Regions from separate parts of the Geomicrobium sp. JSM 1781026 genome, predicted to be linked through region 3. Evidence: predicted binding sites of a transcription regulator. Region 3 holds the regulator's gene; each other region holds the start of a gene.
What was found. Region 3 encodes LexA, which represses DNA repair genes until DNA is damaged. Its sites were predicted from a motif close to CGAACATATGTTCG; they were not measured.
Positions count from the first base shown of each region.

Region 1 (7,560 bases), on a different contig from region 3:
AATATCGGCAATAAGCAGATCAATGCTGGAATGTTTCAACAATTGATACGCTTCCAATGCGGTATGGCAACGCCACTCGACGTGACAGTCTGGTTGTGTTTTCAGCCAATCCTCAACTTTTTGTAGGTCGTTTGGATTATCGTCAAGCAGGCCGATTCGAATCATGCTACCCCTACTTTATCTTTTTTTCATTAGTATAGCAGAAACATGACATCATATGCCCGTTTAACGACGGAATTGCAGAGTGCAACCTGTTTTCGGATATACTAGAATAAAGAAAGTAGAACCTAAAGGAGCTTTCATATGATTGAGTTGTCATCAGTCGATAAAGTGTTTCAAGAACGAAAACGACAAAGTTACCGAGCACTTCGGGAAATTACAGCCACCATTGAACCTGGCAAAGTGACAGCTTTACTTGGGGAGAACGGGGCTGGAAAGACGACGTTGCTCCGGATTATATCGGGTCTTTATGTGCCTTCCAATGGCGAAGTGAAAATTGACGGACACGTGCAATCGCCGGACCATATTGAGTTGCGTAAATCAATCGGTGTCCACTTTGGAAGTGACACAGGCTTATACAACCGCATGACCGCCCGTGAGCATTTGGAATACTATGCGGCTCTTTTCAAAATCCCGAATCAAGAAACAAAGCAACGAATTGAGAAGTTGAGCAATGAACTCGGCATGCGCGATTTTCTCGATGTGCGCGTGGAGAAACTGTCTAAAGGCATGCGTCAGAAAGTAGCGATTGCCCGGGCAATGATACATAGCCCGTCCTTCTATCTGTTTGACGAACCGACGACAGGACTGGACATCACGTCCGCAAACATGTTCCGTGAGAAGGTGCTACAGCTCAAAAGTGAACAACGGACGATCGTTTTTTCCACCCATCTCATGGAAGAAGTACAAATGCTTTGTGATCGTGTCATGATCCTACATCGAGGGTCGTTGCTTTTCCACGGATCGATGGAGGAATTATACGCTCACGAAGAAACAGATAATTTGAATATGATCATGATGGCGACCTTGGCTAGAGGAGGTCGTGTGAAATGATCGCGATTATAAAAAAAGAAATGAAGGATGCGCTCCGCGATCAGCGTACGCTCCTGCTGAGTGTTTTTGCGCCCGTACTTCTCGTATTTGTCATGATTTTCTTTTTAGGCGGCGCTGGGACAGATGATGTTATTGTCGGTCTCGATCCGGATTTGGATGATGAACTTTCTGAAGCTTTGCAGCAGTCCCACGAGGATTGGCACTTCTTACAAACGGACCGTGGTGAAGCGTTGTTAGAAGATGGTGATATTGACTTGTGGGTTGAAGCCGATGAGGAGCAACTCACCGCGAAAGGGGACTATGCGAGTCCGGTTGTTTCTCATGTGGAACGAGAGCTGATGAATGTTTGGGAGCAGTATGAAGCAACTCATCGCAGTGACGTTCTTCAGTCTGCCGGACTGAGTGAGGAACAGTTGACGGTCTACAATTGGGACAGTGAGCCGATCGGAGTTGATGAGCGTTCGGTTCCGTCCGTTGCTTACTTTTTCACCTTCATCTTGCTCATTACAGTTTTGATGGCAGGTTTTCCAGCGGCGGTTGATTTGTTTGCTGGCGAAAAAGAGAAGCAAACAATGGAATCACTCTTAATGGCACCGCTACGCAGATCACAAATTGTCATATCGAAATGGGTGGTCATCACCGTTATTAATTTCATTAGTGGTGTGATTGTGTTTGCTGGGTCTGTACTATTCGCAAACGCCTTTCACCAAAGTGGGGTTATCATTGCCGGTGATCAACTGCTGTCGATCGCTCTGTTCTTGACGTTATCGCTGCTTGCTTTTGCTGCGCTTAATGCCGCTTTGCTCGTCGTCATCAGCGTCTCAACCGCTTCGTACAAAGATGCGCAAAACATGTCTACACCTGTAATGTTCGCCTGGCTTGCCGCACCAATCTATTTACTTACAGCGCCGTTGTCTAGCTGGTCGATCTGGATGTTCTTTGTACCTGCATTGAACGTGAGTGCCTTAATTTATGGCATCACGGCGGGCACATCTGTCATTGGTTTGCCAGAGTACACTGCCACGATTGGCTCAAACTTGGTGGCAACCGTAATTGTGCTATGGATCGCAATTAAAATGTTTCAAAAAGACCGGTACGCTCTTGGTCATGTGTAACGTTAATGAAGTTAGCCCACCCGACCAAGAGGGTGGGCTTTTTTTATGTGGGTATTTGTAGGGGCGATAAGTCGAAACGTACCCAAAAATCCAACATAAACCCGCCTATGTTGGATTTTTAGACTTCTATGTGGGGATTCAAGTCGTACCATGGCTACTTTTGCTTAGAAATTCCCCCATAGCCCGCTTTATGATGGGGTTTGGGATATTTTCAGGATAAGGGCGTTCGGTTGCCCGCCTCCTGGCGGGCGGCTCACTACGTCTGGACGCGCAATCTGCGCGCTAGTTTTTACATTTTGCGCGCAAGTTTACACGTTTTCGGGTCATTTTCTATCGTTTCTCGCAAACTTGATCGCAGTTTGCTTCAACTTGCGCGCAGATGTATTGCACACCGACCGTGCACTTTGCTCACAGCGCTCTGGCTTCGGCACCTTTGGTGCCGACGGTCGTCAGCTCGATATCCCGTCACCCTTTCAGCGGTGCTTCTCGCGCCCGGAGGTCTGTGCTCAAGTTGCCCATTTCATCTATTGTTATTGTCGCTTCGCCTGAACTCGGTAACAGTTTCCATGCTCGTGGCGAGATCGGTCGTTTGTCCTTCCGCCCAGTCTTAGATCAGCTCTCCTGTTTTCGTTTTCTTCATTCTTTTCCTGCCATCCGTAGCAAACTTGCGCGCAGGTCAACCGATGTGCACCCGCTCCTTCCGCCCGAGCGCCTTATCCTCCCCCACTCTGTCGGTGTATGATCGCATAAAATTTTCTAGTGTGATAAGAACGTACGTTTGGTATACTGTATATATCAAAGGTGGGGTGAGTCATCATGAAAGATCGTGTCGTATTTCTCATCGATATGCAATCGTTTTTTGCCAACATGGAGAAGCTGTCTCGCCCGGATTTGGATGACAAGCCGGTCGTCGTTGCTGGTGACCCGAAGATCCGCAGTGGGGTTATTCTTGCGGCCTGTCCGGTTGCGAAGAAATGGGGCGTTCAGACTGCCGAGGCGCTCTGGGAAGCGGAGATGAAATGTCCTCATTTAGTTGTGCTCAAGCCACGCATGCAACTGTACTTAGATGTGTCCGTCGCCATCGCCAGTTCGCTTGAAATGTACACAGATTTAGTGGAACCGTACAGCATTGACGAGATTTTTGTCGATATGACGGATGCGATTCACCGTCACAATTGCAGCCCGGAAGATCTTGCCGAAGAAGTGATCACAAAGGTGAGGAGAGAATCCGGGATGGTTGCAAGAGTAGGAATCGGCCCGAATAAAGTGATGGCGAAGATGGCGTGCGACCATTTTTCCAAAAAGCAACCGGGCGGAATTTTCTTTTTGCATCCTGAGAACTTGCAGCAACGGCTGTGGCCGCTACCAATCGATTCACTATTTGGCGTAGGGAAGCGAATGGGGAAGCACTTTCGCGATATGGGCATCCGCACAATTGGGCAGCTTGCTGGTGCTGAGCTTACGGATATGAAGAAGCGGTGGGGCATCAATGGGGAGCTCCTTTGGCGCACCGCGCATGGTGAAGACGAATCACCGGTCAAGCTGGATACGCACGTCCGGAGAAAAGCGATTGGTCATCATATGACGTTACCGAAAGACTATCGAAGTTGGGATGATATTCATACGGTGCTTATGGAACTTGCGGATGAAGTTGCGCGGCGCGTGAGAGCGAACGGGTGTCTTGGAGGAACGGTAACGATGGGCGCCCGCGGGCACAATCATTTTCAAATGCCGTCTGGGTTTCACCGTCAAGTGAAGTTGCCTGAGCTTACGAATGACGGAGGTGTCATCTACCGGGCCGCCAAACAACTGTTTTTGACCCATTGGAATCGTGACGCCATTCGTAGCTTAGGTATTGGGTTAGATGGGCTCGTGAGCGATGAGGCGAGACAGCTCAGCTTGTTTACAGACGATGTCGACCGCGAGCGTTTGAATTTCACGATCGACGGGCTGAAAAACCGCTACGGGTCCGCGACTGTATTACGGGCAGTATCATTGACCGAAGGCGGGCAAGCATTAATTCGTTCACAAAAACTGGGCGGTCACTATAAATAAAGAAGCGTTTTAAAGAATTGGAGACAACAGACGACTGACAGATTCTTTAAAGCGAATATAAAGGCTACGATCATGATAACGTTGAGCGGTCATTTCTGAGCAGTGAAGGAGGTCGTTCTCAAAGATGGCGGCCAGCTTCTCACCTAATGCTGCGTGATACATGAAAGCATTCACTTCGAAATTCAATCGGAAGCTGCGCACATCGATGTTTGCGGTTCCGATGGAGCCGACACTTCGGTCAACGACAATCATCTTGGCATGAATAAACCCAGCATCGTAGATGAAAAAGCGGACGCCAGTTTTTAATAGTTCACCCATGTAAGAGTACGTTGCCCAATAGACGAAGATATGGTCCGGCTTATTTGGGATCATAATGCGAACGTCTTTACCAGCAAGAGCCGCAATTCGAAGCGCATCAAGCAGGCTTGAATCAGGGATTAAGTAAGGCGTCTGAATATAAACCGATTCTCGTGCAGAAGTGATGAGCTTAATGTAACCATTTTTAATTTCCTCAGCTTCTGTATCTGGACCACTAGAAACGATTTGTGCGGCAATGTCACCCCTTGATTTGACGGGAGGAAAATAAAGATCATCATAATGAATTTCATGAGCCTTTGATGCTTGGTTCCAGTCAAGAATGAACCGGGTCTGCAAGGCTTTAACTGAGGAGCCTCGGATCCGAAGATGACTGTCACGCCAATACCCGAATTTTTTCGTGCGGCCTAGGTATTCGTCACCAACGTTAAATCCCCCGACGTAACCGATACTCCCGTCAATGACGACGATTTTTCGGTGATTTCTATAATTTAGTCGGGAATTCATATAGGGAATACGCGAAGGAAAGAATACCCCAACTTCGCCACCTGCGTCGATCAGTTCACGAAAATGTTTTCGTGCTAATTTTCTTGAACCCATATCGTCGTACAGAATGCGCACACGCACGCCAGCTTGAGCCTTTTCGGTGAGCAAATGAATGATCCGCTTCCCGATTAAGTCATTTCGGAAGATGTAATACTGCATGTGCACATGATTTTTGGCGGTCGCAATGTCTGCTAGAAGCTCAGAGAACTTGTCAACGCCATCAGTAAACACGTCAATATCATTGTTTTGTGTAAGCAATGCTCCGTCACTGCGCAAGAGCATCGTAATTAAGTTGCTGTTGTTTTGTTCGGTTTCATTACGAAAGGCAAACGTGTTGTCCTCAAGTGTGCGAAGCTGTGCATCGATACTGTCTTTAAGGCCAATCTTCTCAATGCCATCCCAATTGAAAAGCCGTTTTCGGCTCAAGTTTTGGCCGAGTATAAGATATAAAACAAATCCGATAAAGGGAAGAAACATTAAGATTAATAACCAGGCCCATGTTGCATGGATGTCTTTGCGCTCCATAAATACAATGATTGCTGCAAGAATCATATTCAAAAAAACGAGTAAACTAAGAATAATCGGCAGTATATCCATTAACAACCTCCTTATGAGCCAATGTTCATCCATATCGTACCATGTAATGATTGCCACATCCTAAAAGATGTATGCTAAAATGGATGAAAATATACCACTAGGGGTGCGCGAGTAAGCGCTGAGAGATGTTTAAACGGAAACCCTTTGAACCTGATCCGAAAAACGGCGGAGGAAAGTGGCTGACGATTGTGTAGTATGTGTCAAGCCTCCTGTGCGTTCAGGGGCTTTTTCTTTTTTGCGCATCTATAGTATTGGAGGATAACGAATGATTTCAAAAGCATTAACGATTGCAGGAACAGACCCAACAGGTGGAGCGGGGATTCAAGCGGACTTGAAAACCTTTCAGGAGCTAGGTGTATTTGGCATGAGCGTCATTACGTCCGTTGTGAGCCAAAATACGACCGGTGTGTTTTCATTTGTCGATATGGATCTTGATTTCGTCGAAAGCCAAATTGATGTCGTGTTTGACGATATTCGCCCTGACGCTGTGAAAACAGGAATGCTATCAAACCCAGAGGTGATTGCGCTTGTCGCAAAGAAGCTCCAAGAATATGATGTAAATCATTTCGTGCTCGATCCCGTCATGGTTGCCTCAAGTGGCCATGAGCTTATTTCTCAAGACGCCAGAAAGGCGGTTAGAGAACAGCTATTGCCTCTTGCAACAGTTGTGACTCCGAACTTGCCAGAAGCTGAAGCGTTAACAGGACTTACAATTACAACCGTAGAAGACATGAAGCGAGCAGGGAAAATGCTCGTTGAAGAATACGGCTGTCGCGCTGCTCTCATTAAAGGAGGGCACTATAAAGGAGAAGCCGATGACTATTTGTATGATGGGCACGCATTCAAAAAATATACGGCGAAACGGTTTGATACGGTGCATACACACGGAAGTGGCTGTACGTATGCAGCTGCAATTGCAGCTGGCCTTGCTGAAGGGTTAGACATGGAAGAGAGTATCACTCGTGGGAAAACCTTTATTACGAGTGCCATTTCCAATCCGTTGGAGCTCGGACAAGGTCAAGGGCCGACCAATCATTGGGGGCATCGCTGGGAAGAAATGAGGAAGCGTGATGGCAGACATTGGAGTAAGTAGCACGCAGCAAGGCGTTTTTTAGTTCAGTCGCTTCTCCCGAAACCACTCGGAAGCGTTGATGACGTATTGGATCAACTCGAAGCGGTACAATTGGATCCTGTCAGTGTCGTTGAAAAGAACCATCACCTTGTGTTAATGAATCGAATAAAAGAATACAGTGTGACGAATTATACAGATGCTTTAGGTGAAAAGCGTGCGTTTGAATACTTCGCAAATGCAGCGTGCCTGTTACCGATGAAAGATTACCCGTTGTTAAAAGGAAAGCGGGTGCGTTTACAAGAACAATGGCGGGGAGAGCGGGGAAACTACCGCGAATCGATTGCAGATATTTTGGATCGACTCCAGCAGGAAGGACCTCTTCCCGCAACGGCATTTTTGGCGGAGCGAAAAGTCGTCGGCGGTTGGGACCATCCAACACGTGCGTCAACGAAAGAAACGACCCATGCGTTACGCATTTTATTTGAATGTGGTGACATTCAAGTGAGTGGCCGGGAAAAGTCAATTCGGCATTATGCCCGAACAGATCAGTGGATTCCCGAAGCGATTCAAAAAGAAGCAGACATGATTAGCATCGAAGAAGCAGACGCCTTGCTTATGGACAAATATTTGCGGGCGTACCGGTTGTTTGACGCGAGAGATCCGCGACTAGGTTGGCAAAAGTTAAATGCGCAGGCGCGTAAAGAAACGTTAGCCGAACGCAAAAGAAAGCGTGAGCTCTTTGAAGTGCAGATCGAGGGGGTAGACCGCCCGTATTATGTGCTGGAAGCAGACGCTGAGCAACTTGTC
Region 1 is NZ_JBHFQF010000008.1:198,167-205,726, reverse strand. Features, by position in the region: gene ACE1TF_RS15490 (LytR/AlgR family response regulator transcription factor) at 1-165, opposite strand, end outside; gene ACE1TF_RS15485 (ABC transporter ATP-binding protein) at 304-1,053, shown strand; gene ACE1TF_RS15480 (ABC transporter permease) at 1,050-2,168, shown strand; gene ACE1TF_RS15475 (DNA polymerase IV) at 2,985-4,223, shown strand; gene cls (cardiolipin synthase) at 4,233-5,681, opposite strand; TPP riboswitch at 5,771-5,872, shown strand; gene thiD (bifunctional hydroxymethylpyrimidine kinase/phosphomethylpyrimidine kinase) at 5,947-6,774, shown strand; gene ACE1TF_RS15460 (DNA glycosylase AlkZ-like family protein) at 6,841-7,560, shown strand, end outside.
Region 1: the regulator LexA is predicted to act here: its motif matches at 2,936-2,949, upstream of ACE1TF_RS15475 (DNA polymerase IV).

Region 2 (7,560 bases), 310 kb from region 3:
GTTTAATCATATTTAAGTACAACTCGCCATTTTTTCTCGTATCCATTCCATCAAATAAAGAAATAAAACGAACGCCTTGCTCGCGTAGCTTTGATAAGTTGTCGATCAGTTGTTCACTCGATGATGCAAAACAGGAAAGCTTAATGACAACGATTGTGTCTTTCGGCTTTACAGTGTCCATTAGCTTCTCGAGCTCAACTGGTTCATCCGCTTTTCCAAATTCTTGTTCTTCAAACACAAAGTCTACACCGTAATTTTTAAGCATTTGTCGCTGAATAAAGCCCTTTTCATCGCGACTATAAGGATTTACATATCCATAGATCAATTCCGCATACCTCCTTTAGTCTATACTTCTGTCTCATACCTGTTTCTCGTCCTTTTCAAACGCCCTTTAAAAAAGCGGAATCTGCACATGCTCTGCTTCTTCAAGATTAGAGACAGTAATGCCGAGTAGCCGGATCCCTTTTTCTGCATCCCCTAACTCTGCCCATAATTCTTCAGCATATTCATATATATCGTCAGAGGCTTGCACGTGACGGTTGCCACTCACTCTTCTAGTAATCGTTTCAAAAGAATGGTAACGAACTTTAAGAACAACCGTTTTTCCTTTCTTACCATGCCTAACTAATGCGTTCATTACCTCATCGGCTAAGCGTTGAAGCTGAGTTAGCACTTCAGTTTCTGAGTACAAGTTTTTAAAATACGTATGTTCTTTACCCACTGACTTTCGTTCACGTTCAATCCGAATCGGCTTATTATCGATGCCACGAATCTTTTTATAGTAAGACATGCCCGCTTTACCAAAAAGACGGATCAATTCCATCTGCTCTAACTGATACAAGTCATCTCCTGTATAAATTCCAAGTTCGTGCATACGTTGCGCCGTTTTCGGCCCGACACCCGGAAACTCCTCCACGTGTAATTGGCGAAGAAACCCCTCGGCTTCATCAGGAATGATGACCGTTAATCCCGCTGGCTTTTGCTGATCAGAAGCAATTTTAGCAATGAACTTATTATAGGAAACACCCGCTGAACTCGTCAGCTTTGTCTCTTTCCAGATGTCTCGTTGAATCATCCGTGCGACGACCGTCGCACTTGGAATGTTCTTTTTATTGTTCGTCACATCAAGATACGCTTCATCAATGGACATCGGTTCTACGAGGTCTGTATACCGAAGCATAATGTTTCGAATTTGTGCTGATGCCTCGCGATACGCTTCATAATTGCCAGACACAAACACACCGTGTGGGCATCTTTCATATGCTTCAAAGGCACTCATTGCCGAGTGTACACCGAACTTACGCGCTTCATAGTTCGCCGTTGATACGATGCCCTTTCCCCCGGTTTGGTGAGGGTGCTTCGCAATAATGACGGGTTTCCCTTTTAGCCGTGGATCGTCTCGTTCTTCAACAGAGGAGAAAAACGCATCCATGTCGATATGAATAATCTTCCGTGAAATATCCCGATAAGGTTCTGGAAACTGTATTCCTGACGACACGGCTACTTCCCCCCTACTTTTATATACACTTATTATAGCGAACGTATGATCGTTCTTCAAGTGACGAGGGAACTTCACATGAACATTTCACTTCCGGTTCTATATCGTGTTAACTTTAGATTTTTTTAATTCACGCTGTTGGATTGGAGGGGGAGCGCGGTGCTAGTTTGCCTAGTTTTTCGCTTTTGGCGCTCACTGCGCTAAACTCCTGCGCAGTTTGTTCCAACTGGAGAAGAGATTCAATGCCCATAAGGGAGCACCCTGTCGGTCCCAGCACGGCCGAAGCCAATTCGGACCCGGTTCGGCGCCGCTCGTACCGACAGCTTGTTGGGACTTCGGGGCGGGGATGTACACATGACCCGGTGATCTGTCACCGAGTTTACAATATTATACCGCTTTTCCAACGATTTCCCTTAACTTGAGAACCGTTCAGCCGCAACTCAAGCACAGTTTCCACTTTACGAAGCCACCCATTGGTTCTTGAAGAACTTCTTTCGTTCAACTTATATATAGAACAATAACCTAACATTTAGTGTAGATCCGAAAAAATAAGCGACCCCGATTGGGGTCGCTTATTCATTTATTCCTCATCTTCGTCCTCGTCGTCAGAGTCCTCATCACTATCTTCTTCATCAACTTCTTCATCTTCACGCTCTGCCTTCTCATCAGCACCCGCAATTTCAATGTCGCGACCGAGCGTATAATCGACGCCTTCAGTATACGAATTACCCGCATTCCAAAGGAGGAACTCGTAAATATCGTTGTCATACAGCGCTTGAATTTGCGCTTCAACTTCAGCTACCCCGTAGTTCATATAATTGCCAGATCCAAGATAGGAAGCTGTAAAGTCTTGAAGCCACGGTCTCGAAACCGGTGGGTTATCCAATTCACCTAAAACATCGTTTTCCAATTGTGAAAACCAATCCATAACATTGTATGGCTCCAGATCTGGAATTGGAATTCCTTCAATATGCCCAACACCCCAGTGACTTGGATAAGGCATGGCAGAGATAATGTCAACGTGCTCTGCAATTCGTTGATAATCTTGACCAATTGTTGGTGCACCGTCAGGAAGACGAACGGGTTCACCGAAAATATCTACAGAAACTTTCACACCATATTCTCTTAGTTCTTCACGAGCGTATTCAACAAAATCTGTAACCGCTTGGAACCGCTTCTCAGAACTCTCAACGTCCATATCGCCGTATTTACCGTAATCAAAATTCAAGCGATCTTCATTAGATGCGAGGTTTTCTGGGAAACGAATATAATCAAATTGAATCTCTTTAAATCCAGCCTTAGCAGCCTCTCTAGCTACTTCAACATTATACTCCCAAACTTCTTCAGAGAATGCACTAACAAACACATCGCCATAGTTTTCCCACATTGAGCCATCTGGCTCGGTATAGGAAAGTTGAGGTTCACTTTCACCAAGTACACGGTCTTTAAAAACAACAACCCGTGCAATCGGGTAGATCTCTGAATCTTCAAGCGTTTCCATCATCCCATCAACATCAGAAATAATGGCTTGTGAGTTGTTTTGGATTCGCTCATCTTCGGAGTCCGTATCAATAGTAATATTTCCGTGGTCGTCTTTAATATCAATAACCATTGAATTCAATTCGGTGCGATCTAGTAAATCAACTAACGTTTCGAACCGGTCCCCGCCTGCTGAATATGCGGTAGAATACACACCTCTCACACCGTCTTGAGGGTACTCAATCTCAATGCCACTATCGTATGTAAATCGATCAGGTATTAAGCGTGGGAGAAACAAGAGTCGATCTTCTTCTGATATAACATCAAACAATCGTTCTTCTTCTGCTGCTTCATCTTCAGCTTCATCACTGTCTTCTTCTGCATCGTCTTCTGTTTCTTCTTCAGCATCTGCATCCGTTTCTTCAGCCTCTTCTTCTGCAGATACGTCAGTCACCCCAATGCTCAGTGCAAACCAGCCAGCAAACAATAAAGTTGATAGTTTCAAAGGTTTATTCATGAATTATTCCTCTCCCTCTTCTTCCTCAACGTCCATTTCAAAGTCTGCGAGAATTTCTTCAATCGTAAGTAACGCTTCTTCTAGCTCGTCCCAAGCTGGAAGTGTTTCGACATGAGAATCATTTAATGTTTCAATGCCATCTGCCAACATTTGAAAATCGGCTTCTTCGCTTCCTAGCCCATCAAAATATTGTTGATGACGCTCTAGATTGGCACTATATTGTGAGATAAATGAAGAAATACCGCTTTTAGCATCTGCTAAACTCGATGCCGTTTCTTCAAGATCACTCGGAAGTTCTTCAGCATTCCCGTTTTCTAAAACGAGTTCAACGGTGGACAAGTCAGATTCCATTTGAGCGTATGCCGTTTCAATTTCATTGAAGTACTGCTCACGAGTGCTTACATTCTCAGCAACTTGCCCTGAACCTTCTGTCAATGCACCGTTTGCGTCATCTGCCAAGTCTTCTTCAAAATGAATTTGCAAGTCTCTTTCTTGTTCCAAAATGTTATGAGCTGCATTGATGATCGTTTCGTGTTGCGACTCTATGCTATCAAATGCCGTGCCTGCCTCTTCTGTGCTGCTCGGCTCGTCCGTGCCATTACATGCAGCAAGTAAAAGTGCTGTACTAGCAGCACCAAGCACCAAGTTCATCTTTTTCATTTGTTTCTCCTCCCTGTTTCTACTCCTGAGCGTTATCGACAATGTTACTAGAAATGCGCCTGATTTCCTAGATCTTTTTTCCTCTATTGGCAAAAGAAAAACCGGCACGTAAAAATTGCCAGTTTTAGAAATCATAAACCATATTTATTATATCAGCACCTTCGTAAGAGTGGAAGAGTTAGATGTATGATTTTGTCAATTATCGTAGAATTATGAACAAGGACAAATGCATAGAGAGCGGTTATACTAGATGGAACGCTTTCGTTTGAAAGGAATTCGAGTATGAAACAACACCAACAAGATTTCACCCAAGGCCCCTTGTTTAAGCCGTTGTTGCTGTTTTCTGGGCCCATTATGCTCGCCAACTTACTTCAATCCTCATTCCAGATCACTGACAGCTTATGGGTCGGTAACTTGCTTGGCGCTAATGCACTCGGTGCTGTCGCCGTTTCCAGTACGATCATCTTTACCGTTCTCTCATTCGTCATTGGTTTGAACAACGCATCGTTAACGATCCTTTCTCAACAACGAGGCAAAAATGACCAAACCGGCTTAAAACGATACTTAAACGCATTTGTTGTCGCTATGACCCTCATTGCCCTGTCTGTAGGTGCTGCCGGCTATTGGTTTAGTGAGCAGTTACTCTTATTAATCGGCACGCCTGAAGCTATGCTCGCATCAGCAGACGCTTATTTGCGCATAAATTTTCTAGGCATTCTCTTTCTTTTTGGGTATACCTTTATTAGTACGATCTTACGTGCGCTCGGCGATAGCAAAACGCCTCTTCGCATCGTATTGCTCGCGGTTGTTTTAAACATCGGTTTAGACCCGTTGTTCATCAGCGGATTTGGCTGGGGCATTGAAGGGGCTGCTTATGCGACGCTTGCCTCTCAGGGTACTGCCTTTTTGTTCGGTGTTATGTACATCATCAAAAAAAAGCTAGCACCATTTACTATGCCACACTTGCCCTCTAAACAAGAAATTGGTTTGATCTTAAAACTCGGCATTCCTTCAGGGTTGCAAATGTCGGTGATCGCGGCAGGTGTTGCCGCCATTATGAGCGTGGTGACGAGCTTTGGTAGTGATGTTGTTGCCGGATTTAGCGCTGCTCAACGTTTAGACAGCTTAATTATGCTTCCCGCCATGGCCCTTGGGACGGCTGTGAATAGTATGGCAGGTCAAAACATTGGAGATGAACAGTGGGATCGCGTAAGAACGCTCGCCAAATATGCGGTTCTTTATAATCTCGTCATTATGTTTGCCATTGCGACGTTTATTGTGCTGTTTGCGGAATACGGCGTGCGTTTATTCATCCAAGATCCAGATGCGGTTTTGTTTGCGACTCGTTACTTACAAATCGTTGCCTTGTGCTATCCGTTTCTTGGCATAAACTTCGTATTAAATGGGATCGTAAGAGCGTCGGGAGCTATGTATCAAGTTCTTGCATTGAACATCATCTCCTTTTGGGTATTACGATACCCCATTACCGCGCTTTGTTCCTCGTTATTCGGGGAAATTGGCATCGGAATTGGGATGGGAATAAGCCTTCTCATCGGTAGTTTATTTGCCTATCTGTACTACCGCTACGGAAAGTGGGACCAAAAGCGGATTTTTGCTGAAGAATAAAGAGGGAACAAGAAAGCGATGAGATTCGTATTTTGCGAATCTCATCGCTTTAGCTTTTCTTCACATCCGGCACTGTTAATGTAAACTGAACTCCCGCATCAGTATTTCCTAATTTGTACGGGTAGGACAAAGCTTCAGCCATTTGTTGAACGAGATACAAGCCAACGCCACTACCGCCACTGTTTTTGTTTCGGGACTTTTCTACACGGTAAAACGGGGCAAAAACAGCCGTTAAGTCTTTATCTGAAAGGGTTGCGCCTGTATTCACAATTGAAATGTCCCAAGCGTTAGGAACCTTTTCAGCTCGAATGACCATCTGCTCTCCTTGAGGAGAATACATGAAGCCGTTATGAATGACGTTATACATAATCCTGGATAAGAGTTCTTCGTTTGACTGAACCCACACGTCGTCCTCTAGCTGACAATCGACCGTAATCTCTCGTTCTGATTGGAAGTACTCCAGTCGCTCCAACGTCTGATTGATGAGGGAAGCGAGTTGAATATCTTGTCGTTCGATACTCGTCAGGCTTCTTTCTAATTTCGACAGCTTCATCATATTTTGCAAAAGACTCTCCATCTCTTCGGTCGTCTGAATCGACTTAGCCAAATACACTTCTCGGTCTTTGTACGGACCGATTTCGTGTAGCATGCCTTCAAGCTGTCCTTTTAAAATTGTAATCGGTGATTTCAGTTCATGGGAAACTGCAGAAAAATACTCTCTTCTCTTCTCTTCGATGGCCCGCTCTTTTTCAATATCAGTCTGCAACTGCTCATTTGCCGACTTTAACCGTTCCAACGATTGTTCTAAGTTCCCAGACATATGATTAATACTTTGAGATAATTCACCGATCTCATCGCTCCGCTTCATGTCAATTTTTTCGGTGAAGTTCAGCTGTGCCAGCGATTGAGCGGATTGATTGAGCTGAAGAAGCGGTTTTGTGATCTGTCTAGAGAACACATAGGCAAACCCAACAGATAAAACAATCGCAAACACAATAATGTAGGGCAAAAAGAGAAACAGTGCTTCAGTCGCCTCACTTACCGGCTGCAAAGAAGCGTTCACGTACAAGTAAAACGGCTGCCCTTCGATTAAAATCGGTATCGTCCGTGAATACCCATCGGAAAAGCCTTCAATTTGCTCAGGGTTGGCTAAAATGCGTTCACGATAGTTTAAGCCCCCATCGATCTCAATGGAACGAGCATTTAAGGAGAGTAGCGGTGTATAGTTTTCGTCGAGCAGATGAAAATGCACATTCTGATTCCAACTAATCTCTTGCATCCCTTCATAAATCGATTGAAACGGGCTTGCTTCTGCTTGCTCGACTAATTCGTCAACCGCTTCGTCAATTTGTGCAACCTTATACTGTTCATAAAAACTCGGGAGAAATAAATAAAGGGCTACATAAAACACAAACGCAAGTGTAAGTAATGTACCTGTTGAAATTAGAAACAGTTTGCCCGTAATTCGATTCGGTGACAGTTGCTTAATGAGATTAAACATCCAATTTATAACCGACGCCTTTCACAGTTTGAATCGTATCAATGCCTAGCTTTTTTCTAACGTTTTTAATATGTGTATCAATCATTCTCGTCTCTCCTAAATAGTCATAACCCCACACTTGCTCAACAATTTTCTCTCTTGTCAGTACAATGCCTTGATTCATGAGCAATAACTTTACGATCTCAAACTCTCTCGTTGTCAGCGTCACCTCGCAACCATCAACCCACACTTGGTATCGATCAGGATCGAGCTTGATACTACCAAAATGCAACGTAGTGT
Region 2 is NZ_JBHFQF010000001.1:252,190-259,749, reverse strand. Features, by position in the region: gene ACE1TF_RS01270 (recombinase family protein) at 1-325, opposite strand, end outside; gene dinB (DNA polymerase IV) at 392-1,498, opposite strand; gene ACE1TF_RS01260 (putative glycoside hydrolase) at 2,079-3,494, opposite strand; gene ACE1TF_RS01255 (YkyA family protein) at 3,498-4,154, opposite strand; gene ACE1TF_RS01250 (MATE family efflux transporter) at 4,437-5,780, shown strand; gene ACE1TF_RS01245 (sensor histidine kinase) at 5,830-7,281, opposite strand; gene ACE1TF_RS01240 (response regulator transcription factor) at 7,274-7,560, opposite strand, start outside.
Region 2: the regulator LexA is predicted to act here: its motif matches at 1,537-1,550, upstream of dinB (DNA polymerase IV).

Region 3 (7,560 bases):
CTAGATTGAACGTTATGTATAGGGTACACGATTCTACAATTCTCATTCATACAGATAAAACACCTCGGTGTCGAGGTGTTCACTTTTTGGTGTCTTGCTGCTTTTGCATCGCCTTCATCATCTGATTAATCTTCTTTTGAGAAGGGTTTTGCCCCATTTGCATCATCATGACACGAAGCATTTGTTCATTAATTGGTGGATTCTTTTTCATATAATTCATCATCGTTTTTCTAGCGATGAAAAATCCTAGTGCAACACCTGCTAACATCGCAGCAATTGCAATTAGTACAACCCAGATAGTGCTCACGATCGTTTCCTCCTAATCTTTACACTCGCAGTTCCTTATTACAGCACGTCCCATTATACCGTAACTGAACCTGCATGAAAAGACCATTACACATTCTCAAGCAAAAGCGATTTAAATTTTATCGGTTTTAACCAGCCATACTTTTGCCGATGAATGTCACATGCGAAAAAATAAGGGTCATACGTTTGCAATTGATCAAACCACGGCCACTCATCACCCATGTTTCCATCACTCCATATTTGCATGCGCTCATCGTTCATTGCCACTTTAACCCCGTCTTCACCTTCCATGAATAGTAGCTCTCGTTCTTTTGGTGTTGTCGCAATACGGTCAAGGGAAAATTGTTCACAAATATCATGAACAGGTAACGGCCGGCAAATGTATGCTATTTGTTTTTTTACGATGTGATACAGAGGTTTTACCGTTTCATATTCTTCGAACAGCTGAAACAATTTCGCTTCAGCGCGTATAAATCGTTTCGCGACGTCAGGTTGCAACAAATAAATATCATAGCGATGCATGTTTCGACCTCCTTTAGCTTGTCCTTATCATACCAAGATACTAAAGAGAATCTTGTCAATATTTGCACAGCACATTCGACAAAATGATTCATTCACTGCACACTTTCGCCTCCCTCGACATTTCCGATAAAAATAAACCGCCCTAGCTGAAAGGGCGGTTTATTTTAGTCAATTCACATTTACTTAATCAAACGATTTACGTGGGTAATTACGTTTTCTACATTAAAGCCGTACTCGTCCATCACGACATCTCCAGGTGCAGATGCTCCGAACGTATCAATCCCGATGTTCGCTCCGGAACGCCCTGTGTAACGTTGCCATCCATAAGTCGTACCTGCTTCAATTGAAAGGACTGGAATGTTCGCAGGCAGTACGCCTTCTTGATACGTACGATCGGTTTGTTCAAACAACTCTTGACTTGGCATACTTACGACGCGTACGTGCGTCCCTTGTTCTTTCAATTGTTTCTGTGCGTCCATCGCAAGTGACACTTCAGAGCCCGTCGCAAGAAGAGTAGCTACCGCTCCATCCGCTTCAGCGAGTACGTATGCCCCTTTCTTCACTTGCTCGTATGCGTCATCTGCAGAAATAAGTGTTGGCAATCCTTGTCGGGTCAACACAAGGGCGGTTGGTGTCCCTTTAGACTCAAGGGCGATTCGCCATGCTGCTGCAGTTTCATTGCCATCTGCTGGGCGAAGAACATTCAAGTTTGGAATCATTCGCAGCGATGAGGTTTGCTCGACAGGTTCATGAGTTGGACCGTCTTCCCCGACAGCAACGCTGTCATGGGTAAAGACAAACGTCGAAGGTACGTTCATCAATGCCGACAAACGAATGGCCGGGCGCATATAGTCAGAGAACACGAGGAACGTCGCTCCGTATGGATGTAATCCACCGTGAAGAGCGATACCGTTTACTGCTGCAGCTGTTGCAAATTCACGAACTCCAAACCATACATTTCTCCCTGTACGATTTTCTTTCGTAAAATCGTCATGATCGTTCATCATCGTATTGTTAGAAGAAGCAAGATCAGCTGAACCACCAAACAACGCATCCGTTTGTTTAGAAATTGCACTAATCATTTCACCAGAAGCTTTTCGTGTAGCCAACTTATCTTTTCCTACTTCATAAGCAGGAAGATCTAGAAGCGCTTCTTTATTAAACCATTCTCTGGCAAACGCACCGCGAAGTTCTTCTGCTTTTTTTGGTTCATCTTGTTCGTATGCGGCCAATGTATTTTCCCAATCGCTAAACTGCTTTTTATTGTTTTCTTTTAAAGAAGCAAAGAATGAAGCCACTTCCTCAGGCACATGGAACTCATCGTGCTCCCATTTATAGCTTTCTTTCACGAGTACAGTCTCGTCTGCTCCGAGAGCTTTCCCGTGAGCTTCATTCGTACCTGCTCTGTTCGGGGACCCAAAACCGATGACTGTCTTAATTTCAATCAAGCTTGGACGCGGATCCGCTTTTGCATCTGCAATTGCCCGGTCAATGGCATCAACATCACTTCCATCTTCTACAAGAATCGTGTGCCAGCCGTATGCATCGTAACGTGCCATTACATCCTCAGAAAACGAGCGATTCAAATCTCCATCTAAAGAGATGTCATTTGAATCATACAAAACAACAAGCTTCCCAAGTCCGAGATGACCCGCAAGGGATGCGGATTCTGAAGCGACCCCTTCCATCACATCTCCGTCACCACAAAGAGCGTACGTGTAATGGTCAAACAGCTCATATTTGGATGTATTGTATACTGCGCTCAGGTGGGATTCAGCCATTGCCATACCTACAGCCATTGCAAGGCCTTGACCGAGAGGTCCTGTTGTTGCATCCACACCTGGTGTATGTCCGTATTCAGGGTGACCTGGCGTTTTACTTCCCCATTGGCGGAAGTTCTTCAGTTCATCCATGCTCAAGTCATATCCACTAAGATGAAGCAGGCTATATAAAAGCATCGATCCGTGTCCGGCCGAAAGTACGAAACGGTCACGATCCCACCAGTTTGGGTTATCTGGTTCGTGCTTTAAATGTCTTGTCCACAATGCAAACGCCATCGGTGCTGCACCCATCGGAAGCCCCGGGTGACCGGAATTGGCTCGATTAATGCTATCAATGGATAACGTACGAATCGTATTAATTGCTTTTTCTTCTACTGTATTCAACACTCGTTCATCCTCTCCATCATTCCTATTAAACCTACTCTTGTCCATGATATACGGTTTTATTCATCAAAACAACCTTTAGAGCGGTTTGTTCATGACATTGAAAAAACCTGGATGCACCGTCCAGGTTGATGGGTTAAGCTATTCATTCTGTTAATAGGAACGCCTTCGTTTCTTTAATGAATGAGGAGTCACATCGCTTCCATTCTCATCAACCACTTTAACGGCTTGTAATTGCTTCTTAAAAGATGTTCTTAGACTACTCAAGTACTCATCTCTAAGCGAATGCTGTTCGAACTCTTCGTCATGAGTTAACCCCATCGTCCTTGCCCGCTTGGCAAGTTCGTTCATACGGTCGATTTTCTTACTAGAGTTCATCACGGATCCTCCTTTCGTTATTTATCATCGTTCTCACACGTTAGTATGTATATTCCCGAACAGCAAAAGAAATAAACCTAACATTTATAATTTAAAGAATTTAACCGGTTCGTCATTGTTTTCAGACCTCACGTAAAACGATGGCCAAAGTTATTAGTTTTACTTATATGAAAGAAATGCTGGATTTAAAACGACGGGTTCACTCGCCGCTAATGACGTTTGGGCTACAAACAACATGACAGCGACCGCAAAACCAAACAGAAGAATAATGAGCCACTCTTCTACCGTTTTCCTCTTTATAAGTGCTTTTGATAACTTGACCATCTGATCCCCTCCAAAACGTACGTTCGTATAACGATCATAACCGGAACAAATGTTCTTGTCAACAAGAAAAACAGAACGAGTGTTTGCAAACACATGTTTTGTATGCTATGCTTTTCCTAAGATTGGAAAGAGATAATGAGGTGAAACGATGACAAAGTTATCCGCACGCCAAGAACGCATTCTTACTTATATTAAAGATAATGTACGCAGCAAAGGTTACCCGCCGTCCGTACGAGAAATCGGTGAAGCTGTCGGTCTCGCTTCAAGCTCTACTGTGCACGGTCATTTAGCACGATTAGAGAAGAAAGGCTTTATTCGGCGTGACCCTACAAAACCTCGCGCAATCGAAGTGTTAGGATTAGATGGTGCAACGACAGACGCCTCTTCATACACCGAGAACAGCAATGCACCAGCGGCAACCGCTTACGTACCCGTTATCGGTAAAGTTACCGCAGGTCAACCGATTACGGCTGTTGAGAACATTGAAGAATACGTCCCTCTCCCTGAATCTTTTGTTGGGAATGAGTCGGTTTTCATGCTAACCATTGTCGGTGAAAGTATGATAGATGCCGGGATTTTGGACGGGGATCAAGTCATTGTTCGGCAACAACAGACAGCGAATAATGGCGATATCATCGTTGCAATGACTGAAGAGCAAGAAGCGACGGTAAAGCGCTTTTACAAGGAAGGTAATCAAATTCGTTTGCAACCAGAAAATGAAACGATGGAACCGATCTATTTAGATAATGTATCTGTGCTAGGGAAAGTGACCGGCGTACTGCGAAATATTCATTAAAGAACTGTTGAAATAATCTGTGTAGACACACAGGTTTTTTCTTTTTCGCTTTAAGTTTACATAATGTTTTTATTGTTTACTTTTCCGTTCTTTCACATAGAGAGCGACCCCGATCACACTAAGCATTCCAATTCCTGGTGTAGCGATCATAAGTGACACAATTAATCCAAACTCAAGCATACGCGGACCCCTTTAGTGTCTTTTACATCTAGTGTATGCAAGAAAATTTCTCACGTAACCGAGCGTTTGCACATTTGCCGGTTTGGGCACGATAACGGTATCTAAATAGATGAAGGGAGATATCGTTCATGTGCGGGCGATTTACATTCTTTGAGCAATTAGAAACCCTAGAAAAGCTATTTAACATCAAGTACAGACAGAATACCCCACTACCAACAAGCTATAATATCGCACCGACTCAATCAATTTTTTGCGTTTATCATGGCGGTACGTACGAACAGTTAAAAACGGTCAGATGGGGACTCATCCCCTCTTGGGCGAAAGAACAGAAATCTAGCCGTCCACTTATTAATGCCCGAGCAGAGACCGTCACAGAAAAACCTAGCTTCCGTCAATCCTTTCAAAGGAGGCGATGCATCATTCCTGCCTCTGGCTTTTACGAATGGCAAACGAAAAACAAAAAGAAGCAACCGTTTCACATCCAATTAAAAAACGGTGACCCACTCGCTTTCGCAGGCATTTGGGATACGTGGTCAAACGACACAGAACAGATGACGAGCTGCGCTATTATTACGACAGAAGCAAACGAATTGGTCGCTGACATCCATGAGCGCATGCCGGTCATTCTCTCCCCTGCTGATTTCGATCGTTGGCTAGATCCAACAAACACCGACCCCCAATCGGTAACCCCAATGTTAGAACCCTATCCTGCCGGAGACATGATTGCTTACGAAGTATCCCCACGAGTGAACGACCCAAGATCTAACGATGCTGAGCTAGTGAACTCGCTATAAGTCAAGTCATTACGTTTAATTCTTCAAGTAAACTAGTGGGCAAGCCAACCTGTACCACATTCCACGAGACATATAAAAAAGCCCTATCCCCTGAAGGATAAGGCTTTTTCCATTTTAGTATGCTTGGAAATACTGCTCTCTTTCCCAAGGGTGAACTTGGGTTCTAAACATATCCCATTCGATTTCTTTAGCTTCAACGAAGTGTTCCATTGCATGCTCGCCAAGTGCGTCGACGAGAATTTTGTCGGCTTTTAGTTCTTCAAGCGCTCCTTTTAAGCTACCAGGAAGGGCTTCGATTCCTTCGTCTTTAAGTTCTTGCTCATCCATTACATAGATGTTGCGGTCTGTTTCTTCTGGTGCTTGAAGCTTTCTTTTGACACCGTCAAGACCTGCAGCAAGCAGTGCGGCCATTGCCAAGTATGGGTTGGCAGATGGGTCTGGGCTTCTCACTTCAATTCTTGTGCTCGCTTTTCTAGAAGAAGGAATTCGCACAAGTGGACTACGGTTACGTAGTGACCAAGCGATGTATACCGGCGCTTCATAGCCTGGAACAAGACGCTTGTAAGAGTTCACGATTGGGTTTGTAATTGCTGTGAACGCTTTGGCGTGATCGAGAATCCCAGCTAAGAATTGCATCGCTGTTTCACTCAATTGGGAAGGCGTGCTCTCATCGTAAAAAGCATTCGTCTTTCCTTTGAATAAAGACATGTTACAGTGCATCCCCGAGCCGTTTACACCAAATAGTGGTTTTGGCATAAATGTCGCGTGCAAGCCATGCTTTCTAGCAATCGTTTTTACGGCTAGTTTGAACGTTTGGATGTTGTCACAAGTAGTGATTGCATCGGCATATTTAAAATCAATTTCATGTTGTCCTGGTGCTACTTCATGGTGAGATGCTTCGATTTCGAAGTCCATATCCATGAGTTCAAGTACGATGTCACGACGGCAGTTTTCACCTAAGTCTGTCGGAGCAAGGTCAAAGTATCCACCTTTGTCATTCAACTCCATCGTCGGCTCGCCTTTTTCATCGTTTTTGAAGAGGAAAAATTCTGGTTCAGGTCCAATGTTAAAGTCGGTAAACCCGAGCTCTTCTGCCTGTTTGAGTACACGCTTTAGAATGCCACGCGGGTCGCCTTCAAACGGTTTTGGTTCTTCGCCTGGTGCACCTGGCTCATAGATGTCACAAATGAGACGAGCAACTTTGCCTTTTTCCGGCGTCCAAGGGAAAATGACCCAAGTATCAAGGTCCGGATATAAGTACATATCTGACTCTTCAATACGAACAAATCCTTCAATTGAAGACCCGTCAAACATCATTTCGTTATCTAACGCTTTCTCAAGCTGATCAACCGGGATTTCAACGTTTTTAATCGTCCCTTGAAGGTCAGTAAATTGCAGTCGAATAAACTTTACGTTTTCTTCTTTTGCCAGTCGCGCAATATCTTCTCGCGTATACTTTGCCATGTTTCGTCATTCCCCTTTTCGTTTAATAATTCAAAAAGCAATGTATGTGACTTCCCCACAAAGTGTATGTGGAGAAGGTAATACCGAATTATGATCTAAAAAAGTGAGACAGTTGCCCTTGAATCATGCTTGCTTTCGTTTCGTTTGGATGATTCACTGCTTCTCGCTTCAACCGTTCACGAAGCTTTTTTAGTTCTTCACGCTCACGCACTTCTTTCTCGCGCTCTGCTTCTTGTTCTTTCATCATTTCCTTAATGCCTGCCATGTTCACGCCGCGATCGGTGAGCTGCTTGATATCAAGGAGAACATCGACATCCGCAAAAGAGAAAAGCCGCTGGTTGCCATCCGTCCTTGCCGGTCTTACAAACCCGTGTGTTTCATAATAGCGAATTTGTCTTGGCGTAAGGCCTGTTAATTCCTTCACGATACGGATCGAGAACAAAGGCATGTGCAGTCGTTCACTTTGCTCCAATTGTTTGCTCCTTTCAAGATCAGCACGTGTGATCCGTGAAAATATTACGTTGTATCTATGAATATATTACTTAGTTTAAGAGATACAAAATTTCATGTCAACTTTTTTAATCAATTTATGTTAACTTTTTTGACATGAGTGGTGCAACATCGTTGCAAG
Region 3 is NZ_JBHFQF010000001.1:563,976-571,535, reverse strand. Features, by position in the region: gene ACE1TF_RS02830 (YneF family protein) at 80-307, opposite strand; gene sirA (sporulation inhibitor of replication protein SirA) at 394-828, opposite strand; gene tkt (transketolase) at 1,008-2,996, opposite strand; gene ACE1TF_RS02815 (DUF896 domain-containing protein) at 3,147-3,371, opposite strand; gene ACE1TF_RS02810 (hypothetical protein) at 3,531-3,695, opposite strand; gene lexA (transcriptional repressor LexA) at 3,844-4,491, shown strand; gene ACE1TF_RS02800 (SOS response-associated peptidase) at 4,800-5,465, shown strand; gene glnA (type I glutamate--ammonia ligase) at 5,580-6,929, opposite strand; gene ACE1TF_RS02790 (MerR family transcriptional regulator) at 7,018-7,401, opposite strand; gene ACE1TF_RS02785 (methionine gamma-lyase family protein) at 7,522-7,560, opposite strand, start outside.

Region 4 (7,560 bases), 440 kb from region 3:
TCTTATTCCGCCAATCATCACACCGCCGAGGCCATACGAACGTGCGGTGAGCAACACGTTTTGTGCAGCCAATGCGACGTCCACGGCTCCGACAATCACATTCTCGGTCTCTTCCATCTGCATCGGCGCTTCCCATTTTTCATTATTCATCTTATGTTTGTGCCAGTCTGCGGTAAAAACAAGAAATACCGGAGCCGCTTCCACCCACGGTTGTCCCCCTGCGACCTCTTTTAGTGCTTTTCTTTTCTCATGGTCCGTCACGCGAATGATTGTGTATGCCTGTACATGGTGAGAACTTGGTGCCCAGCGAGCGGACTCGATTAAGTCTTTAATGATGGCATCGTCTACACGTTTATCTTCATATTTACGGATCGATTGATGAGATTGGATCAGTGCTCTTGTATCTTTCATTTTGCATTCCTCCTCGGAGTTACGAGCGTGCCGGCCGGTGTACTGTCTACAATTTCTCCATCTGCCATTACCGTTTTTCCGCCAATAATCGTGCGCACCGGCCAGCCCGTAATCTCACGGCCGTCGTAAGCAGATATCTTGCTTTTACTATGCAAGTGTTCCTTGCGGATAGTGTTCGTCTTCTTTAGATCAACAATGGTTACATCGGCATCCGTTCCTGGTTGAAGAGTGCCTTTTTGATGCGAAATGCCATACAGCCTTGCTGGATTTTCGCTCAAAAGCTGTACGATTTGGTTGATCGTCAACCGTCCAGTGTTTACTTCGTTTAGCATGAGTGGAGCTAACGTCTCCACTCCACACATCCCTGCAGGAATTTCACTCAGTTTCCCTGCGTACTTCTCTTCCGCTGTGTGCGGAGCATGGTCTGAACAGACGACTGTAATCGTTCCGTCCTGAATTCCTGCCCAAATGGCGTCTTGATCTTTCTTCTCTTTAACGAGTGGAAAGATTTTCATATCTCGTCCTACCGATTCATAATCTTCATTCGTTAAAAACAAATAATGAGGACATGTTTCTACAGTCACATGTTGCCCGTTTGCTTGTGCTCTTCGCACCGACTCGACACTTTCTTTCGCCGATACGTGCAAAACATGAAAATGAACCCCGCTCTCCTTGGCAAGTGTAATGCCTGTATCAACAGTAAGCGTTTCTGCAACTGCTGGTCTGGACCGAAGCAATGCGTCGTATGATTCATCTTCAGGGTCTTTCTCTTCGCTTAATTGCCGGATTAACTCATGGTTCTCTGCGTGTACAGCAAACACTTGTCCCGTTTTTGCGGTTTCTTTCATCATTTGATACACCTCGCCGTCATCAAACGGCTGGATAATCGACTCATCCGCATCATCAACATTGTAGAGAAGCTGATACGTCTCCTGATGAATGCCGTAACCCCAAAAGTATTTAAATCCAATTACACCTTTTTCATGCATATCTGGAATTTGTTCGCGGTTTAGCGGTCCGAGGCAAATCCCCCATAAACCAAAGTTAATAAGTGCTTTGCCCGTAAGATTCTCTACTTGCGCGTCAAATGTCGGAGCATCTTTTACCGGCGGTGTTGTATTCGGCATTTCAAACAGTGTTGTAATTCCACCTGCTGCAGCAGCTTGTGTAGAAGTGAAGAAGTCCTCTTTATGCGTCGGTCCTGGATCTCTGGAGTGAACGTGTGTATCAATGAGTCCTGGAAGTACGTGATGACCTGTGGCATCAATAACTTCTCCCGCTTCTCGCACATCATCTGGACTTGTGACTGCCGCAATCTTCTTATCACTTATGTAGATCGTTCCCGGAAAGGTTTCGTTTCCGGTGACGATCAGGCCGTTTTCAATGCGTACATCATACATATTCTCATCCCCATTCTGTCAGATTTAAGAAAAACCGCTTCATCAAGAAGCGGCCATCCTTTTTAGTTAATATCTTTGTAAACACGGCTACCGACGGCTTTTCTTTGTTTCTGATACTTTCCGTCATATGGAGACGCTGCATTCTGGTCCATGCGAGCAAATACGAGTTGTGCAATTCTTCGCCCTGAGATGAGGCGAATGGGCAAACGGTTTGCATTGAACAACTCTAGCGTGATCTCCCCTTCAAAGCCCGGGTCCACCCATCCTGCATTTTGAATAAATAATCCCATTCTACCGATCGAACTTCTCCCTTCAACAAACGCAGTTAAGTCGTTCGGGAGCTTTATGTACTCTCGAGTTGTTGCGAGTAAAAATGAGTTCGGGGGGATGATTACTTCGTCTGCTTCAAATTCAACATATTGCGCGGGAGTATCTAAAGAGATCGATTCAATGGCATTCTCATCAATCTTCAAATAGTGATTTCCAAGACGGATATCGACCGACGCAGGCTGAATTTGCGCATCGTCAATGGGCTCAATCATTAGTTCTTGTTGAGCCATCATATTCTTAATGGTTGTATCTGATAAAATCAACGGATTCTATACCTCCTGAGGACACTTCTTCTATTATTAGTATACTAGATATTGACGCGAAAAACAAAAAACCAGCAGCTGAAAAATCAGCCACTGATTGGAGGTTTCCCGTCTTCGAAATTACATTCTAATTCGTACCCATGCTCGGATATTGTGTTACCTGTCTGATATTTAACAATCCATTCATTATACTTTGTTGTGAGTGTCGTAAAAGCGTCTTCATCTTTTTGATCGAGAGCTTCATCAATGAGTCGTTCATAGCGAGCCTTTGTAAACTCATATACAGAATACTCCAACATCATACGTGCGTATAGCGACTGTAACACTTGTCTAGGTGCCCTGTACCCCTGACGGATCATTTTCAGTTTCTCAAAGAGTTCATTCTCGTAAGTTGAACCTGCCATTGCTGCTCCCTCCCATAACTCATCGTATTATTTACGTATTATGAAGCGTTCGTCCTTGAGAGTCAATACCCGAATTTTGACAATTCCAAACGTTTATTGAAAAACGTTTCTAGTATCTTATTAAATTCTTTAAGAGAACATTCCGATCAACCGAATGCTTTTTTTCTTCTTCCTGCATTTTCTTGTTGTAAACACGAACACACATTCGTATACTGAGCATATACTCGGTTTAGGAGGTGCGATGATGCCTGTCACTAAGGATGAGCTAACGCTGATTCATTATGCGGTTATTTTGCCGCTCGTACGCAAATCTTTTCAACGCTCTCGCATTCAGGCAGAGCAGTCTCTAAGCTTGCACGAGCCCTACTTGACGCTTATTGATGAAGCACTGGCACTTGTGCATGAAGATTTACGAACATTAAAGCAAGAACAACAAACCCGATCGATTCGCGTCTACAAAATTGACAGTGACTTGACATTTTCCGAATATGGTTACGTTTGCGGACGCTACGAAGGACAAAATCGCTATGTGAACACGAACCTAAAGCGACAGACGAGCGCCTGCATGGAACGCTATCTTCACGGCGAACGGGTCGAACCGGATTTCTTTAACAACTTGTAAACGCCATACATGATTAAGAAGACGACAAGTGACACCGCTTGAAGCACAAAAATGTAATATGGCCACGGCCCAAACCAATCAAAAGGTGACGGACTTGGAGGTTTTTCCATCAAGTACATGTAATTGGCGTACGGAACAAACCAGTTCACCATAAACACACCTGCTGCATACACGTTCAAATACACCCACACTCGAAATACAGATCGAAGAAAAACATGCTTTCTATGCACGAAAAGCATATACACGACAGCAACAATGACGAGCGCATGCGTGGAGAAGAAATGAAAAAATCGAAAGTGTGGAAATCCAAAGTTCCCAACATCAGGTGTAACTAAGGTTAAGAGAGCACTTCCGACTCCAGCAAAAAATGTAATTTCGAACCAGCGCTGCCCTGTTGTAAGAAGCATCACCACAGCTGTAATCCACGTAATACTACTCAAATGAAGAGGCAAAGCAAAGTGCGCACCCCATACGCCATTCACGACGTACCACATCTGATATACGGCCTCAAGTAGAACAAACAGCGCAACGAGACCGTAGCGAAAACTTGCATCGACGGTCGGGCGACTACGAATGGCACGCCGAAAAACAGCGATTATTACACAAACGAGAATAAGCACGCCAAAAACGGCGATGTGTGCAGGGCCGAACAAAACAAAGTCCGGACTGGGTTGTGAATAGGAAAATAAGGACACCTTAGAACCTCCACATCTAGGGAACTAGACTTTAATCTGCAGGTCTTCTTCCTCCTCTACTTCAGCAAACAGATCCGTCATAATTTGCATTCCTTTCCCGATCTGTTCATCGGTTGCATGTGTATAATTAAGCCGAAGTGTATTGTATTGAGGCGTGCCCGCATAAAACGGCGCACCAGGCACGTAGGCAATACCGCGACGAACAGCCTCCTTTAATAAGGAATCGGTGTTAATACGCGGGTCTACTTCCAACCAAAGAAACATGCCACCTTCAGGATCAACAAATTCCGCTGTCTTCAATCCAGATGAACGAATGGCATCGACCATTACGTTTTTTCGATGTCCGTACAGATCACTAATCTTTTGGATATGAGCATCTAAATCAAAGTTCATACATAGCTCATACAAGGCTTGATGGGCTAACGAATTCGAATGCAAATCATTGGCTTGCTTTGCTTGCGCCATCATGCGAATGATTTGGTAGGGACCTACAATCCAACCTGTACGCAGCGCTGGAACAGCTGTCTTTGAGAAGGTGCTCGTGTACACAACGTGAGAGCCATCATCCAAAGCAGCCATCGGCGTGTAACCCGCATCATGATATTGAATATCTCCGTAAGGGTCGTCTTCAAACACGATAAAATTCTGCTTGTGAGCAAGTCGAACTAACGCTTCTCTGCGTTCCAAACTCCAAACTCTACCACTAGGGTTTGAAAACGTTGGAACGACGTAAACGACTTTCGGTCGGTATACTTTCGCTTTTTCTTGTAGATCGTCTAAGTCCATACCATTCGCATCGCAGCGAATTGGTACGATCTTTGCTTCATATGATTGAAACACTTGTAGAGCGGCCAAATACGTCGGTTCTTCAGTGAAGATGACATCTCCTGGACCAATCATAATTCGTGAAAACAAATCGATGGCTTGTTGCGAGCCTGTTGTAAGCAATACATGTTCGGGCGTAAACCCTTGTATTCCCTTGTTTTTCATCCGTTCAATGATTACTTCCCGAAGGGGAAAATACCCTTCAGTCTCCCCATACTGCATCGCCTTCTTTCCTTTAGATAATGCTCTGGAAAAGGCATCCTCAATCGCTGCTACTGGAAAAAGATCATCATCAGGCAGCCCTCCCGCAAACGATATGACATTGCCTTGGTTGACAATTTTCAAAATGTCCCTCACTGCTGATGACTGTAGGTGTCTTACACGTTTAGCAAATGCGTATTTCATCTCCGTCGCTCCTTAGTTGTGTTCTCCCTATGTCTTTCACAAAATGTTTATAAAAGTCCTTCTATTTTAGCTCATTTCACAAAAAAGTCAATCGATTCACACCGTTATCAGCCACCAAAAAACGTGCAGGGAGTATCCCTGCACGTGAATGATTGCTATAGAAATTGAAGTAATGTCGTTGCGATTGAGAAATAAATCGTAATGGACACAATATCATTAAATGTCGTAATAAACGGACCAGATGCAATGGCTGGATCTAGCTTAAATTTGTTAATGATAAGCGGAACAACCGAACCTACCACCGCGGCCATTGCAAGAGAAATGAGTAAGGAAACACCAACAATTCCAGCTAGATAAAGGCTATCATCGAAAAAGAACGGGATAATAATTAAGAGCACAAGCGCACAGGTAATCCCAATTAACAAGCCTGTTCCAAATTCACGCCCAAGTGCACGTACGAGACCTTTCTTCTCGAAGTTGCCGAGTGCCAAGCCACGAACAACGATCGCAAGAGACTGCGTACCGACGTTTCCTGCAGAGCCCATTAACATCGGAATAAAGGCTGAGAGTAACACAACTTGCTCCAACGTTTCTTCAAATGAACCGATAATACCTGCAGTTAGCATTCCAAATAACATGAGTAGAACGATCCAAGGTGTACGCTTTTTCGCCGCTTGAAATGCAGAAATGTTTACGTCTGTTGCCCCTCTCGTAGCAGAGAATTCGGCAAGGTCTTCCGTCGCTTCTTCTTCAAGAACATCCATCACATCATCGACGGTGACAATTCCAAGCAATACCTCAGTGTTAGAAATAACAGGCACAGCTAAGAAATCATATTTCTTAATGAGTTGTGCAACGTCCTCTTGGTCTTCATTAACATGAACAGAGACGACTCTCTTGCTCATCACTTCCCCGATCGTTGCATCGAGGGAAGCGACCATCAAGTCACGTAAGGAAACAACACCTGTCAGCTTTTCAGCTTCATCAACTACATATAAATAATAAATCATTTCAGCGTCAGGGGCTTCATTTCTTAAACGCTCAAGCACGGTGCTCACTTGCTCTGTTTCATGCAAGCTGACAATTTCTTTCGTCATGATGGCACCGGCGGTTTCTTCTTCATACGTTAATAATTCTTTTACATCTTCAGCATCTTCATCGTCCATGGATGTAAGGATGCCCTCACGCTGATCTTCGTGTAATTCACCTAAGAAATCGGCTACATCATCAGCATTCATATGGTTGAAGACATCACCCATCGCACTGTCTTCCCAATTGCTTGCGACCTCTTTTTGCTCTTCAAGCTCTAACTCCTCAAAAATATCCGCCAATTCCGAAGGCGTCATGAGCGTATAAAACTTCTCTTTCGCCGTTTCATCCAGCTGTTGAAAAACTTCCACTTGATCAACAGGGTGCAGGTCAAGAAACTTTAATCTAAAAACAGTTGTTTGATCTTGTTCTAATAACTCAAGTAAATAACGGCTGTAGGCTGCGCGTGTTTCATCGTTTAGTTTTACCATCGCTTACTCCTCCTGTTCAGCCGTCAATCCTCACCTTTTGATGAGGGACAGCTATCCAATTTACCGGCTTGCACCTATCATATTCGTCTGTACTCAAACTGGGATCCATGTCGTCCCTCACCTCCCGTGTTACCTCTTGTTATTGTGGCTCGGCGTCACTACGCCCATACGAAAAAAGAGCCGTCTACGAGAAGACGGCTCACTAAAAACAAAGCTACCTGTATCACAGAAGCTTCTTTCGCTCATATCGTCTCCGTCGTAGAGCTTTAGCACTGTACGGCATAGGCATGAATGCCAGCTACATTAAAGAGTACCTTATCTCGATAATCTCTGTTCACCCATTGGCGTCTTTGGACATTTTTGGGCAGCAGCGTATCTCCGTACAGGAGCCTCACCTAACGAGGTATATTCGTTTTGATTTCGTCTACGACTATACAGCCGTCCATCTGTTCTGTCAACCATTATACTCGAACGCTTGCATCCATGCATGACGATTCAAGGCTTCGAACATAATAACCGTGACGTAAAGGAGTGAGCAAAACAGATGAAGCGTACGCTTTCAGATCGTTATGAAGAGAATACAGAACTGTTAACGAAAGAATTGAACGTTGATAAAAACTTCGACATCATTAAACACGAGTTTCAGTCTGGAGGCGTCCGCCTTTGCCTTTTTCTCGTTGACGGC
Region 4 is NZ_JBHFQF010000001.1:123,108-130,667, reverse strand. Features, by position in the region: gene nfsA (oxygen-insensitive NADPH nitroreductase) at 1-411, opposite strand, end outside; gene allB (allantoinase AllB) at 408-1,811, opposite strand; gene dcd (dCTP deaminase) at 1,874-2,404, opposite strand; gene ACE1TF_RS00620 (IDEAL domain-containing protein) at 2,491-2,808, opposite strand; gene ACE1TF_RS00615 (YhjD family protein) at 3,053-3,430, shown strand; gene ACE1TF_RS00610 (YwaF family protein) at 3,388-4,125, opposite strand; gene ACE1TF_RS00605 (aminotransferase-like domain-containing protein) at 4,150-5,355, opposite strand; gene mgtE (magnesium transporter) at 5,511-6,875, opposite strand; M-box (ykoK) riboswitch at 7,120-7,285, opposite strand; gene ACE1TF_RS00595 (spore germination protein) at 7,420-7,560, shown strand, end outside.
Region 4: the regulator LexA is predicted to act here: its motif matches at 3,003-3,016, upstream of ACE1TF_RS00615 (YhjD family protein).